DNA from 2 places in the Bacterioplanoides pacificum genome. Region 2 is predicted to be linked to the other one. Evidence: predicted binding sites of a transcription regulator. Region 2 holds the regulator's gene; the other holds the start of a gene.
The links. Region 2 encodes FNR, which switches genes on or off when oxygen is low (the NO sensors DNR and NnrR bind a similar motif). Its sites were predicted from a motif close to TTGATNTANATCAA; they were not measured.
Positions count from the first base shown of each region.

Region 1: the regulator FNR is predicted to act here: its motif matches at 4,076-4,089, upstream of ACFOMG_RS00850 (bacteriohemerythrin).

Region 1 is NZ_JBHRYB010000001.1:160,951-168,540, reverse strand. Features, by position in the region: gene ACFOMG_RS00875 (phospholipase) at 1-961, opposite strand, end outside; gene ACFOMG_RS00870 (hypothetical protein) at 1,296-1,655, shown strand; gene ACFOMG_RS00865 (BLUF domain-containing protein) at 1,694-2,440, shown strand; gene ACFOMG_RS00860 (GTP-binding protein) at 2,427-2,963, shown strand; gene ACFOMG_RS00855 (hypothetical protein) at 2,965-3,366, shown strand; gene ACFOMG_RS00850 (bacteriohemerythrin) at 3,520-3,987, opposite strand; gene fba (class II fructose-bisphosphate aldolase) at 4,241-5,305, opposite strand; gene ACFOMG_RS00840 (phosphoglycerate kinase) at 5,451-6,614, opposite strand; gene ACFOMG_RS00835 (tetratricopeptide repeat protein) at 6,824-7,590, shown strand, end outside.
Region 2 is NZ_JBHRYB010000005.1:373,970-381,559, forward strand. Features, by position in the region: gene fadA (acetyl-CoA C-acyltransferase FadA) at 1-869, shown strand, start outside; gene ACFOMG_RS06340 (SMR family transporter) at 1,156-1,995, shown strand; gene ACFOMG_RS06345 (PGPGW domain-containing protein) at 2,180-2,452, opposite strand; gene greB (transcription elongation factor GreB) at 2,545-3,099, shown strand; gene ACFOMG_RS06355 (hypothetical protein) at 3,168-3,671, shown strand; gene ttcA (tRNA 2-thiocytidine(32) synthetase TtcA) at 3,679-4,590, opposite strand; gene ACFOMG_RS06365 (hypothetical protein) at 4,713-4,844, opposite strand; gene fnr (fumarate/nitrate reduction transcriptional regulator Fnr) at 5,088-5,852, opposite strand; gene ACFOMG_RS06375 (sulfite exporter TauE/SafE family protein) at 5,918-6,604, opposite strand; gene ccoS (cbb3-type cytochrome oxidase assembly protein CcoS) at 6,619-6,816, opposite strand; gene ACFOMG_RS06385 (heavy metal translocating P-type ATPase) at 6,820-7,590, opposite strand, start outside.

The DNA.
Region 1 (7,590 bases), on a different contig from region 2:
CCACTTCTGAGCGGTCGGCATCACTGGTGCTGCTCAGCACGATACCACCCAGGCCATAAGAAATGGCACCACCTTCCGTTAATAACGGCCGGATATCATTCTGCCCGGCTGGCAGCGGAGTAAAGGCTGCCAGTGCGGAGGTAACCGCGGCATCGTCATTCATGTTTTTGGCATCGTAATTATCTTCCACCCAGGATTCCCAGCCACCGTGGTGGTTTGCTGAGGTTGACCAGGTGTGATGCGGTTGCAGCAGATCGGTGGTGTGCAAAGCAAAACCCAGCGTCTGTGCGGTTGGCCGTTTCAGAAACTCGTTGTACCAGTACTGGCCCAGGTTATCGATCGGCTGGAATGCCGCATCTTCAAAGTCGTCGTAATGCGATTTCGACGAATAACTGTCGAGGCGGTAATTACGCTCGGTAATGCCGTAAGAATTGTATTCCGAGTCTTCGGCACAGCTCCACCAGAAACACCAGCCGGTCATGCCACCGTTACCATCATCAAGGTGATCACCCACCAGCCAGGTGGCCAGCAAACTGTCTTCAGTCCCTTTCACCGGAATCTGCGAGTTGTTGTAGCCCGGGATATCGTTACCGTGCACATCACCGCTGCGCGAATGGTTCTGGAAGTGCCACCAGGCGGTATACGTGGCGACAAAACTGCCGACACCAAATACCGGCGCCTGGACACAATCACCGGTCACGGCACCACACAGGTAGGTGTCAGAAAAGTCATCCACATCATAAGCACCCTGGCCAATGGCATCGGCAAACTGGGCGACGCTGTAACCGGCGGCATTGGCAGCAGCTTTTAACTTAGCGAAGTTGGTGGAATCCGGATGCGCCTGCATATAAGCCACGGCATCGGTCACAATGCGTTTGTGCGTAGGCTGAGTAAAAGCCTGACTGGTTGCCGAAGCCAGAGTTAATGCGCTACCCAGCGCGATCGTCAGAGAAGTTTTCATGGTGAGCCACCTGTTTTTTATTGTTGGCTTTGGTCGCGATGACAGCATCGGCGGCGGTTAATTCCGGCCAGCAATGCAGAGATCTGGCCGGAGAATACTGCCTCAGGGAAAACAAATGCAATAAATAAGTACCAACTGGCTCCAAAAGTCCTGAACGATGGTTCAATCCGGCGCTTGCTGATAAAAACCATATAAAAGTGGTTAGTTGTTAAACATTTGTAAAAATGCGCCACGATCCGTTGCGAATAGGTGAAATACTCGTATCATATTTTTATAAGTATTAAGTTGCATATTTTGGACATTTTCCCTTCTTTCTTCCTTCAGGACTTTTCAGATGAACAATATCGAACAAAGCCTCGACCAGTTGATGGCTATTACTGGTGCGATGGGCTGCTGCATTGTTGATTACGACTCCGGCATGGTGCTCGGACAACAGGGTGGTGGTGTCGACCTGGACCTGGCTGCCGCCGGTAACTCCGAAGTCATCAAAGCCAAGCTGAAAACCATTCAGTCACTGGGTATTGAGGGGGATATCGAAGATATGCTGATCACCCTCAGCAATCAGCTGCACATCCTGCGGCCAACCAGTCTGCACAGTGGATTATTTATCTACCTGGTACTGGATCGCCCAAATGCCAACCTGGCACTAGCCCGCCGAAAAGTGCTGGAAATAGAAAGCAATATTCAGATCTGATATTTATCGCCACGGAGGGCACTTTTGCGGAATTACGAATGAACCTTCACACTCTTGCGTTCGTCAGTCGTCCAAACGATCAGCAAAACGCACAACAATTACCGCGCTCAATCAGTGGCATTCTGGTACACGGCCGCAGCCGGAATAAAGACCACGGCATATCGTCCGTATTATGTTTCCATAAAGGTCAATATTTTCAGGCTCTGGAAGGACAACAACCAGCGTTACAAATGCTACTGGCTAACATCCGCCAAGATCCGCGCCACTCGCAAATACAACTGCTGCTGAATCGTCCGATCACTCAGCGGCTGCTTGACGATGGTGCGTTGCGACTGCTGTCTGGCAACGAATCCAGCACAACGCTGCAACAGTATCTGTGCCATCATTTCGGTCTGCAACACCCTCCAGCCAGCACAGTGGACAATTTACTCGAAGCAGTATTTGAGCAGCATGGCGCCAATCAACCACTGCAACAACCACTGCAACAACCACTGCAACAACAGACGCTGAAACTGAAACGCTGGCCAACTACCGGCCGTCTGCAGCCAGCACGTGAGCAACTGGAGCTGTATGCTTTGCTCAGCCGTGCACCATTGCACTATCGTGACGTATTGCGATGCAATCCTTTCAGCAACGAACAACAACTACGCCAAGAACTGCAACAGCTGCAACAGCAATCTTTACTGCGGCTGGGTGAACAACCGATCGCCAGCCCGACACGCAGCCGCTTTTTTTCCTCCCTTCGTCAATTTATTAACCGGTCCTTATCGAATGCAAGAACCTGACTACCGTAAACTGGTCATCGTAGGCGATGTTGGCAGTGGTAAAACACAGTTGATCAGTACACTCAGTGAGATAGACACCATCAATACCGATGTCACCTCCAGCATTGATATCGGCAAAGACACCACCACGGTTGGTATTGATTATGGTCGTATTCATCTCAACGGCAATCTCGCCCTCGGGCTGTATGGTGTTCCCGGACAAACACGTTATTCCTTTATATGGGAAACTGTAAAGCCGGGCACCTGGGGAATGATTTTATTACTGCACGCAGAGCAGGAATTTGATCCGTTATCATTTCAGCGCTGGCTGCAGTTTTTTGATGTCTCCGCCAATTCATTACCACTACTGGTCGCCATCTCTCATAGCGACCAGGTTAGTGATGAAGATTACCAGCGACTGCAACGAGCAATCAACGACCACCAGCAACAGAATGATTTATGCTTACCCGTGCTGCCGCTCAATTGTCGCGACCCGCACCAGGCTTTGTCCCTGTTAACTGTTATCAATACATTGGCCAACTAATATGAGCAGCAATATCCCCGCATGGGTACCCAGTGACATCGCCAAACATGCGTTTGTCAGTGAGCTGAAAAACAATCAACAATTACAACTACTGAACCTGGCTACCACCGATGGCTTTCGCGTGTGTCAGGTAGCGCGCCAGGGGTTAAATATTGAAGGCGATAAAATTGCCGCGGTTACCAGCTCCATTATGGCAATGAGTAACTCCGCTGCCAGGGCAGTATTTTCTGAAGACAGCCAGACCATTGATATTGAATCAAACTGCGGCAAAATTGTGATTGAAACCATCAGCAGTTCCCACGGGCAGCTGGTGATTACTTTGTGTTGTCAGCACGACTGTTCGCTGGCAACAGCACGATTTATTGCGCGCCGGCTACGACAAACTATTTTACAGGCTTTATAACCGCCTCAGAACATATAACCCAGACGCACAGTGCCAACAGCCAGGCTACTGAGGACACACAGAGAAGCGCTGATAAGTCCTTTTAACATGGCGGACCTCCGGTAAAAAAAGAGGCCACACCATACCCGAAAAAAGGACCTTGTCCAGCGCCGTTCAGGCGTTTTCGGGCTGGCCGAAAATGCGCTTCAGCGCACCGTTAATCCAGCTTTCCTCACGTTTCAGTACCTTTTTCACCACCGGCACGTAATCGGCGTCTTCCTGTTTAATATGCTGAATCAGCCAAGCCATCAGCGCGGTACGAATGCGACGTGCCACACCAAACGGATCGTGGCCGTTCAGCAGTGACTCTTCGTATTTCGCGATGCGATCTTCGAAGCGGCGATGCACCTGCTGATGCGCTTCCATCAACAGATAACCGGCCTGCTTCAGTAATTGTTCCTCAAAGGCAAAATGGTCCATGGTGTAGTCTTTCAGACGTTCCATCACATCAAACACCATGGTCACATCCTGCTGGGCGATGGCGTCGTTAATCTCGTTAATGTAATCCACAATACGGCGATGCTGGGAATCGATCACATCGATGCCGAGGTCGAGGTCGGCGGTCCAGTCGTAATGCTCCATACAACACAAGCTCCCTAAGTTTGGTGTTATTACTTATTTTTTTCTCAATACCAGAGGCGGGAGTTTAGGGGGTCGTGTCGGGCGGAAATTGACCCAGATCAATTCCTTATATTTTCAATGGTTATTTGCGTAAAAGTCAGCAGTTTTTATCAGGTTATTGGCATACTTTCACCCGCCCCAATAAACACTGGCGAATTGCGGGCATAAAAAAACCCATCCGAAGATGGGTTGTTTTATCAGCAGCCGGGCAAACTCAGTTCACTTTCGGATCCAGTTCACCGGACTGATAACGATCAAACATAGCGTCCAGAGACAAGGCTTTGATCTTAGAGGCATTACCGGCGGTGCCGAAAGCTTCGTAGCGGGCGATACAAATCTCGCTCATCGCTTTCACCGACGCCGTCAGGTATTTGCGCGGATCGAACTCAGCCGGGTTTTCCGCCAGGAAGCGACGAATCGCACCGGTCGATGCCAGACGCAGGTCGGTATCGATGTTGACTTTGCGTACACCAAATTTGATGCCTTCAACGATCTGCTCAACCGGCACACCGTAGGTTTCCGGAATCTCGCCACCGAATTCGTTGATGATTGCCAGCCACTCCTGCGGTACCGAAGAAGAACCGTGCATCACCAGGTGAGTATCCGGAATACGTTTGTGGATTTCTTTAATGCGGTCAATCGCCAGAATGTCACCGGTTGGTGGACGGGTGAATTTGTAAGCCCCGTGCGACGTGCCACAGGCAATTGCCAGCGCATCAACACCGGTTTGCTTGACGAAGTCAGCCGCTTCTTCCGGATCGGTTAACATCTGATCGTGAGTCAGCGTGCCTTCAGCGCCAACACCGTCTTCTTCACCAGCCTGGCCGGTTTCCAGCGAACCCAGCACACCCAGCTCACCCTCAACCGAGACACCACAACCGTGGGCCATTTCCACGGTACGTTTGGTAACGTCGACGTTGTATTCGTAGCTCATCGGGGTTTTGCCGTCTTCACCCAGAGAACCGTCCATCATGACCGAGCTGAAACCCAGCTGGATAGAACGCTGACAAACGGTAGGGGAAGCACCGTGATCCTGGTGCATACACACAGGAATATGCGGGAACTCTTCGATCGCCGCCAGAATCAGGTGACGCAGGAAAGGCGCACCGGCGTACTTGCGGGCACCAGCAGAAGCCTGAACAATCACCGGCGAATCAGTTTTGTCCGCCGCTTCCATGATGGCGCGCATCTGTTCCAGATTATTAACGTTGAAAGCTGGTACGCCGTAGCCAAATTCGGCAGCGTGGTCCAGCATCTGACGCATGCTGATCAGAGCCATGAAAAAAGTACCTTATCTGAGGTTAGTCAATTGGCCGCTATTCTAGCGGTTTCTGCCGCTTAGTAACAGGTGTGGCCAGCGACTAAAAAGCCGATGCCGACCTCTCGGTCGGCATCGGCTGATCAGTTATCCGGTACGCTGGATATTACTGCTTGGCACGTTGCTCCAGAATCGCAACCGCAGGCAGGGTTTTGCCTTCAACGAATTCCAGGAAGGCACCACCACCGGTAGAGATGTAAGAGACTTTATCGGCAATGTCGTACTTATCCACGGCAGCCAGTGTGTCACCACCACCGGCGATGGAGAAGCCGTCGGAATCGGCAATAGCCAGCGACAGGGCTTTAGTGCCTTCACCAAACTGGTCGAATTCGAACACCCCCACCGGGCCATTCCAGATAATGGTTTTGGCTTCTTTTAATTGCTCAGCCAGGGCTTTGGCAGAATCCGGGCCGATATCAAAGATCATATCGTCTTCAGCAACATCGTCTGCCGATTTCAGCGTCGCTTCAGCCGTTTCGGAGAATTCTTTACCACACACCACATCGGTCGGAACCGGAATAGACACCTTGTCCATCAGAGCTTTGGCGTTTGCAATCAGGTCGTTTTCACACAGAGACTTACCTACCGGCTTGCCTGCCGCCGCCAGGAACGTATTGGCGATACCACCACCGACGATGATCTGGTCACATACGTCAGACAGGCTTTCCAGCACTTCCAGCTTGGTCGACACTTTGGAGCCACCAACAATCGCCACCAGCGGACGAGCGGGGTTATCCAGCGCTTTGCCTAACGCCTCCAGCTCAGCAGCCAGCAGAGGTCCGGCACAGGCAACCGGGGCGAATTTAGCAACACCGTGAGTCGACGCCTGGGCGCGGTGAGCGGTACCAAAAGCGTCCATCACAAACACGTCACACAGCTGGGCGTACGCTTGTGCCAGTTCATCAGTGTCTTTCTTTTCACCCGGGTTAAAACGCACGTTTTCCAGCAACACCAGCTCGCCTTCCGCGACCTCAACACCGGCGTTAAAGTCTTTCACTACTTCGACGTTGCGACCCAGCAGACCCGCCAGGTGATCAGCCACCGGCTGCATCGAGAATTTCTCCTCGTACTCGCCTTCGGTCGGGCGACCCAGATGAGACATAACAATGACCTTGGCACCGGCTGCCAGCGCGTGCTGGATGGTTGGCAACGAGGCCCGGATACGTGCATCCGATGTTACTTTGCCGTCTTTTACCGGTACGTTTAAGTCTTCACGAATCAGAACCCGTTTACCTTTCAGATCCAGATCGGTCATTTTTAAAACAGTCATGGTCTCTCCCGCTGTTATTACCCGTTGAGCCCTGCCAGCTGGCCAGCCGGGCGAACAAAAGGCGGCATTATAGCAGCAACAATAACCGCTTAAAGCTGTTTTAAAATGAGAAGTTTATCACTGGTGAACTCGGGTTTGAGCCATTAGACTTTACCCTTTGCTGGCCGGCCTACGGCACAGCTTCCTGCTTACGACATTAAGGAATGATAATGCGCAATCTGTTTACTTCCGTGCTGTTCTCCGCCACAGCACTGTTAGCCGGCCAGGCACAGGCTGGTGATATTAAGGTGCTGAGCGCCGTGGTAAAAGACAAATCCATCGATGGCGCTCAGGTGACCTGGCAGCGTAACGGTGAAGGTTCACAACAGGCGGTGACCGCCGCCGACGGCAGCGCTACGGTACCCGCCAGCCTGACCGACGATGCTGACACCACCATGATCATCAATAAGCCGGGGTATTCCACCCTGGTGGTGAAGTGCCCGTGTGATAACTTCACCTACGCGTTATCGCCGGTAATGCAGAATCTGGATGGCCTGCGGGCGGTATTAACCTGGGGCGAAACGCCACGCGACCTGGATTCTCACCTGACCTTCCCCAACAACCACGTGTTTTACGTTGAGAAAAACGGTGACAACGCCAACCTGGACGTCGATGACACCACCAGCTTTGGCCCTGAAACCATCACCATTGAACAGAAGTACGATGGTCAGCGTTATGTGTATGCGGTGCACGACTTCACTAACGGCTCCGGTAATCGCAAAGATTCCAAAGAGATGGGCTTCAGCAACGCCCGGGTAGAAGTGTATGTCGGCCAGACTCTGATTCGGACTTACCGCGTCCAGCCGGATACCACCGCCACCAGCTGGGTGGTATTTGGTATTGATGAAAACGGCGCATTCCACGATATCAACCAGTACCTGAGCCTCAGCCGTGAGGGTCTGGCCAGCCATATGGACAGCCTGATTGCCGCCGACTC
Region 2 (7,590 bases):
ACACTGCGGCTCAGGCAATTCAGACCGGTAACGGTGATGTATTTGTGGTTGGTGGTGTTGAGCACATGGGTCATGTGAACATGCAACACGGCTTCGATCACAACCCGGAGTCTTCTAAGTACTTCGCTAAAGCATCCAACATGATGGGTCTGACGGCGGAAATGCTGGGCAAAATGCACGGTATTTCACGTCAGCAACAGGATGAGTTCGCCGCGCGTTCTCACCGTCGTGCTCACGCAGCAACCCTGAACGGCGACTTCAAAAACGAAATCGTACCTATGTACGGTCACGATGCTGATGGCAAAGAAATCCTGGTAACCGAAGATGAAACCATTCGTCCGGAAACCACAGCAGAAAGCCTGGGTAACCTGCGTCCGGCATTCGATCCTAAGAGCGGTACCGTAACAGCTGGTACTTCTTCTCAGATCACCGACGGTGCGTCTGCCATGCTGCTGATGAGCTACGAAAAAGCTCAGGAACTGGGTCTGAAGCCACGTGCCCGTATTCTGGGTATGGCGGTTGCCGGTGTTGATGCTGCGATCATGGGTTACGGTCCGGTTCCTGCGACCAAAAAAGCACTGAAACGTGCTGGCCTGGACGTAACTGACATCGATTACTGGGAACTGAACGAAGCGTTTGCTGCTCAGTCTCTGCCATGTGTTAAAGATCTGAAGCTGACGGACATCGCTGAAGACCGTATTAACATCCACGGCGGTGCTATCGCTCTGGGTCACCCGCTGGGTTGTTCCGGTGCGCGTATCTCTACTACTCTGATCAACGTATTAGAGCAGAAAGATGCGAAATACGGCGTATCGACCATGTGTATTGGTTTAGGCCAGGGTATCGCGACCGTTTGGGAAAGAATGTAACGAACTACTGCGCTCAGCTGGCCTTTGTTAAAGACCATCTCGCAATGTGACCGCCAGGGATGGTGGAAATGCAGATTTTGCAGGAGCAAAAATCAGCCTCATGTAGAACTTCTACACTCCGCTTGCTCAATGGCCTTGGCCTCGGTCAGCTGTCGCTCGTTACGTTCGTATCCGCGAAGTGATACAGATAAAAAAACCGGCTTAATTGCCGGTTTTTTTATGTCCTTCATCCCGTCTGAAACGCACAGCGGTTGAGTCACTGAGTGGTTTGTGCTGACATGGCCGCATGACCATTCTGATCGCCTTATCATCCGCTGTGTGCTGGTCGGTATTTGACCTCAAACGTAAACAGCTGGTTGAACATATCCCCTCGTTGCAGTTGAGCTGGTTCCTGGCGCTGGCGGTACTGCCACTGTATCTGCTGTTAAACGCTCTGAGCTGGCCGGCCTGGCCACAATCATCCTACTGGTACCCGGCACTGGGCAGTTTGTTGGTGTCGACGCTGGCGGCGGTGTGTTTTATTGAAGCATTACGTGTCGGGCAGATTGCCAGGCTGGTGCCGTTGCTGGCGTTAACACCAGTGATTGCGGCTCTGTTTGGCTTTTTCTGGTTACAGCAGTCGCTGGCGCCGCGTGAATGGTTAGCAGGAGCGGCGGTGGTCGTACTGTTGTTTCTGCTGAATGGTGGTGGGCAGGACTTTCAGCCCGGCCCGGGCGCCACACTGATGTTGCTGGTGGCGCTGGGATGGGGCAGTGGCACGGTGTTCGATAAGCTGGCGCTGCAATCGGCATCGCCGTTATTACACGCGTTATTACAAACCAGTGGCATGGTGTTGCTGCTGGGTGTGCTGATTGTTCTGCGACGTCTGCCATTGGCACTCAAAGCGCTGCGCCAGCAGCGTGCTGCTCTGTTGCTGGCGGCGTTATTTTTCTGTGCGGCGGTGTCTCTGCAACTGCTGGCATTACGTGAACTGCACCCCGGGATCATCGAAGCGCTGAAGCGCGGTCTGGGAATTGTGGGTGCCTTGTTATGGGGGTGGCTGTTTTTTGCTGAACGAATCGGTCGTCAGCAAATGGTTCTGGCCGCTCTCCTGGTTGTCGCCATTGTGGTACTGGTTTGGCCTTAGGATTGGTTAAACGGCATGTACCGGCAGGTAAATGGCTAAAGCGCAAAAGCCGACCAATAACAGACCAGCCAGGCCACTGATGTAATGTTCCGTTGTCATAGTGAGTCTCCTTTGTGAAGTCAGCGCAGATGACTGTATGACATATCCAAATCATTGTAAATGATAATTGATCTCATATGTGAAATTAATGCTTCTGTCGTTCCGGATCGGTTTCTTCGATCAGCTGGCGTAAAAAAGCAGGCAGGTGCGGGCTGAGCTGATTTAACCGTGTGGACGTGTGCTTAAAGCGTCGGCGTAACACAATCAGCCAGCGCCGGACGGCGGGGACTACACTGACCAGAATCGACAGCCCAATCAGAATGCTCAGCAGGCCAAATGGGATAGGCAATGGTGTGATCAGAATGCCGAGCAGCAACAGCAGTATACCCACAGTCAGTTTTGCACTACGCTTGATCATTCTTTGAAATTCACCGGCAAAATGCAGCATCCTGGCACGCCGTTATTGCGATTAAGTGACGCTGCCGGCCTGTTATTATTATCAGAAGACACATGACTGACCCTGTTAAAAAACCATTGCCTAAGCGTAGCCTGCTGATCACCCCGGAAGGGGAGCAACAGCTGCAACAGGAACATGACTATTTATGGCGTGAAGAACGTCCGCGTGTAACACAGCAGGTTTCTGATGCAGCCAAGCTGGGTGACCGCTCGGAAAATGCCGAATACATTTACGGTAAAAAGCGATTACGCCAGATTGATAGCCGGTTGCGCTTTTTGCGTAAACGGCTGGAAGCTCTGACCGTGATTGACCGTAAGCCTGCCAATCTGGAAAAGGTGTATTTTGGCGCCTGGATTGAACTGGAAGACGATGATGAACAGTTATACCGTTATCGTATCGTCGGTGAGGATGAAATTGACCTGAAGCGTGGCTATATCAGCGTGGATGCTCCGCTGGCACGTGGCCTGATGGGTAAAACACTGGACGAAGAGGTTGAGGTACGCCTGCCAAAAGGGCTTGAAAGTTATTACATCGTTGCCGTTCATTATGATAAGCCTGACTGGGACAGCGGTCAGCCGGCAGGGCATCGTTGGGCAGATAATCACTGAGCGGCTTTAATGCTAACCAACCGTACGAAATATTAATCAGCTGCTAGTCTTACCTTCAGGAGGACGGTATGACAAAACAGCCGATGGTTTTTCTTTCGTGGTTACGGGCACTGCTGCTGTGCAGTACTGGCCTGGCTGGCTGGCCGCTTATGGCGGCTGAACAGCCAGCGGTCAGTCATGAAGCGTTGCTGGAACAGGTGTATAAAATGCCCGCCTGGGTCGACCAGGTGACCCGTGTATGTCCCTGGCAGTCGAATGAGGGACAGGGCTATGTACGGGTCGTGCGGACGGAACAGGGTGGCCGTCACCAGCTGTTTTTTCAGTGGATTCGTAAAGGCATGGCGGGCACACCAACGCAGGCGATTTCTACCGTGCAGGTTGAGGAACTGGCAGGTGAACTGGCCGTAAAAGTCGAATTGCCCAGAGCACAGTTACACGAGCAACATTGCCAGTTAAAAGCCCGGGCAGAAAACCTCACCAGTGAACGACGCTACATGTTGACCTTTTATTTAATCCGGCCAGGAGAATATAAGTTATCACTGGCCGGGTTATACAGTGTTGGCCCGGAATAATGCGTCGTTAGTCGACGTGTACCACATCCAGCAGGGTCTGGCGTATGCCCAGATGACTGCCTTGTTGTTTTTGCTCCAGATTGACAAAATCAAACAACGCTCCGTCGGCCAGTTGTGACGGTGCAACATTGCTGATCGCGGCAAAAATGTTTTCGCTGCGGCCAGGTTGTTCTTTATCCCAGGCGGCCAGCATCTGTTTAATGTTCTGGCGCTGCAGATTTTCCTGTGAACCACATAAATTACACGGAATAATCGGAAATTCTTTGGCTGTGGCAAAGGCTTCGATGTCTTTTTCTTTGCAATACGCCAGTGGCCGGATTAATACGTGTTTCTGGTCATCGCTCAGCAGCTTAGGCGGCATCGCTTTTAATTTACCGCCATGAAACATATTGAGGAACAGGGTTTCGATGATGTCGTCGCGGTGGTGGCCGAGGGCAATTTTGTTGGCACCAATTTTTTCGGCAAACCCATACAGGGTGCCACGCCGCAGGCGGGAGCATAAACCACAGGTGGTTTTACCTTCCGGGATGACCTCTTTTACCACGCTGTAGGTGTCTTTTTCGACGATGTGATACGGCACTCCCAGCTGTTCCAGATAGGCAGGCAGGATATGTTCAGGGAAACCGGGCTGTTTCTGGTCCATATTCACGGCGACCAGCTCAAACTTAACCGGAGCGCTTTTTTGCAGACTCATCAGGATGTCGAGCATGGTATAGGAGTCTTTACCACCCGACAGGCAGACCATGATTTTATCGCCATCCTGAATCATGTTGTAATCTTCGATGGCTTTGCCGACGTTACGGCGCAGGCGTTTCTGTAACTTATTAAAGTTGGTTTTCTGCTTGCGTTCCTGATCGCTGACAACCGGGCTGGCCGGTTCGTTGGCTTGGCGTGGGTCAAAAGTGGCAACGTCTTGCATGGCCGGAAACTGCTCCTGAAGGAAATGCGGGCCCGCAGGCCGGAGTTAAGCAGGGCTTTATAACAAAAAGCCAGGGTTCAGGGAACCTTCGCAAGCCGCCGGATTACATCTGGCGGGCATTGTCAGGCGACCCGGTTAACGCCTTCCACCAACAGCTGGTAGTTATTAATAAAGTGTTCGCAGCTGGCGCCCCTGCGCGGGTGATAAAAACGCTTCCATAACCGCGCCAGCAGTTCCCGGGTGCAGATTCCCATAGCGTTATACCTCGTAACGGTACCGAATGCCGTTCATCAGCCGGCTGAGTTCAGTCCCTGTATTGTTACCTTAGAATAGCCTGATTGGACTTGCGTAGTTTTTATTCAAAAAACAGCGCCAGAAAAACCAGTCGTCAAAAATATAACGCAGGTGCTGTGCCAGATAATGGAGAAAGAGGGGAAGAATGCCTTGATTAAACTGACATTTCCCTGAACAGGGAAATGTCAGTGGTACAGCTGTGGTTATTTGCTGTCGCTGTGACCACAGTCGTCGTCAGAAACCAGCCCGGCCAGCTGATTGAGGGTATCGATATCCTGCAGAATAATTTCTTTGCCCTGGGTTTCGATCAGGCCGTTTTTCTGGAAGCGGGTAAACACCCTGCTGATGGTTTCGACCGCCAGACCAAGATGATTACTGATATCGACCCGTGACATTGGCAGACGGAAGTGGGTCGCTGAAAAGCCACGGCGGGCATAACGGGTGGAAATATCCATCAGGAACGACGCCACCCGTTCTTCGGCATTCTTTTTACTCAGCAGCAACATCATGTTCTGGTCATGACGGATTTCTGTCCCCATAGTGCGCATCAGCTGTTTACGCAGGTCGGGCAGCTCATCGGCCAGTTCATCCAGCTGGGTCAGCGGAATTTCACACACGGTCGTGGTTTCCAGTGCTTTCGCTGACAGCGGATAAAAGTCATTGTTGTAACCCGCCAGGCCGACCAGTTCACTGGCCAGGTGGAATCCGGTGATCTGTTCTTCGCCGTTTGATGCCAGGGTGTAGGTTTTTAACGCACCGGTACGCACCGCAAATACTGACTGAAAGGGTTCGCCCTGCTGAAATAATAACTGACCTTTCTGGATCGGCCGGCCACGACGAATAATGTCGTCCAGGCGTTCCATGTCGTTATCGTTCAGCGACAGAGGCAAACACAGTGCATTCAGGGAGCAGGTCTGACAATGCGGCTGAGTGCCACGCAGTGGCGAAGGAGCGGTAGATGATTTCATACTAATATCCGGTGTGAGTACCCGGTGCGTTAACGCCAGGTCATTCGAAAACTGGCTCTATACTCCTAGTGACTGATGGATCTGTCAAGGACTGGTAACCACACCGAAGTAACTGTCCATAAGCCGTAGCCAATCAACAGCAGACCGGCCAGTTGCCGGGTGAGCTGATGGTTGAGCCAACGGCTCAGGGTGGCGGCGGCCAAACCTCCGGCCAGTAACGCGGGCAGAGTGCCGAGGCCAAAGGTCGCCATGGTTAAGGCGCCCAATAACGGGTCACCATTAGCGGCAACCCAGCTCAGGGTGCTGTAAATCAGACCACAGGGTAACCATCCCCATAACATACCGAGTCCAAAGCGTGCCGTCAGAGACGACTGCTGCAACAAACGTCCGGTCTGCGGTTGTAAAAAACGCCACAGATATTGCCCCAGCCGTTCGATACGGGTCAGCCAGCTGGCCCAGCGGGCGACGTAAAGTCCCATCAGTATCAGCATCACCCCCGCCAGTGAGCGTAATAGCAGCATCAGGCTGTCATGCAGTTGTTGCAGCCATAAGCCGGCAGCACCGACCAGTAAACCGGCAACGGCATAGGAGCTGATACGGCCACCATTAAACGCCAGCAGTGATGCCAGGCGGCGCTCTGGTAAGCTGCTGTTGCCGGTAGCGGCGGCGATGCCACCGCACATCACCAGGCAATGGCTGGCACCAAACAGACCAATCAGCAGGGCGGTCAGCAGTGATAACGGTTCATTCATAGTCGCAGGGGCGCTTAACAGCGTGGTTGTGTGTCATCGGTCGCCTGATCCGGCGCTTGTGGTTTTTCCGGTTCGTCATCGTCAAACAGGATCTTATGGGCCGGGGATTCCATATCATCGAACTGGCCACTGCGGACCGCCCAGAAAAAAATACCGATGGCGATGGCCAGTAACAGCAACGACAACGGAACCAGAACGTAAATAATATCCATGGATCAGGTCTCTTTAGCCAGGCGTCCGATACGGTTCAGGCGCAGGGCGTTAGTAACGACAATCAGCGAGCTGAGCGACATACCAATGGCGGCGGCCCAGGGAGGAACCAGACCGGCAGCTGCGATGGGCAAAGCGACCAGATTATACAGTAATGCCCAACCGATGTTCTGACGAATAATGCGACGCGTTGCCGCAGCACCGTCGATGGCGGCCAGCAGCACTTCCAGCCGGCCATTGGTGAGGACGGTATCGGCATTGGTTTTGGCCAGATCGGTGGCTTCATTCACCGCCAGGGAGACATCCGCTCCGGCCAGCACCGGCACATCGTTAATGCCGTCACCGGCCATCAGAATCCTTTCGCCTTGTTGTTGCCAGCTGACCACCTGTTGTAACTTCTGCTCCGGGCTGACCCCACAGGACAGTTCATCAATGCCCAGCTGTTGCGCAATACGTTGCCCGGAATGGCTTGGATCACCGGTCAGCAGTGCGGTTTTAATGCCGCGTTGCTGCAGTCCGGATACCAGCTTGGTGGCGGCTTTGCGTAATGAGTCATTCACCTGAATCCAGCCCAGCGGAGCGTGTTCGCTGGCCAGTAACAGCCACTGGCCACCATCGTCGCCGGGCGGTTGCAGGGGGGCTGGCCAGGCAAAGCCAGGATGACCGAGCTTCAGTAACTGACCGTCAATCCGGCCCTGAATGCCCTGGGCCGGAATTTGTTCAATATCGCTGGCGGCTTTTGCGCTAATGTGCTGAAACGCCTTGGCAATCGGATG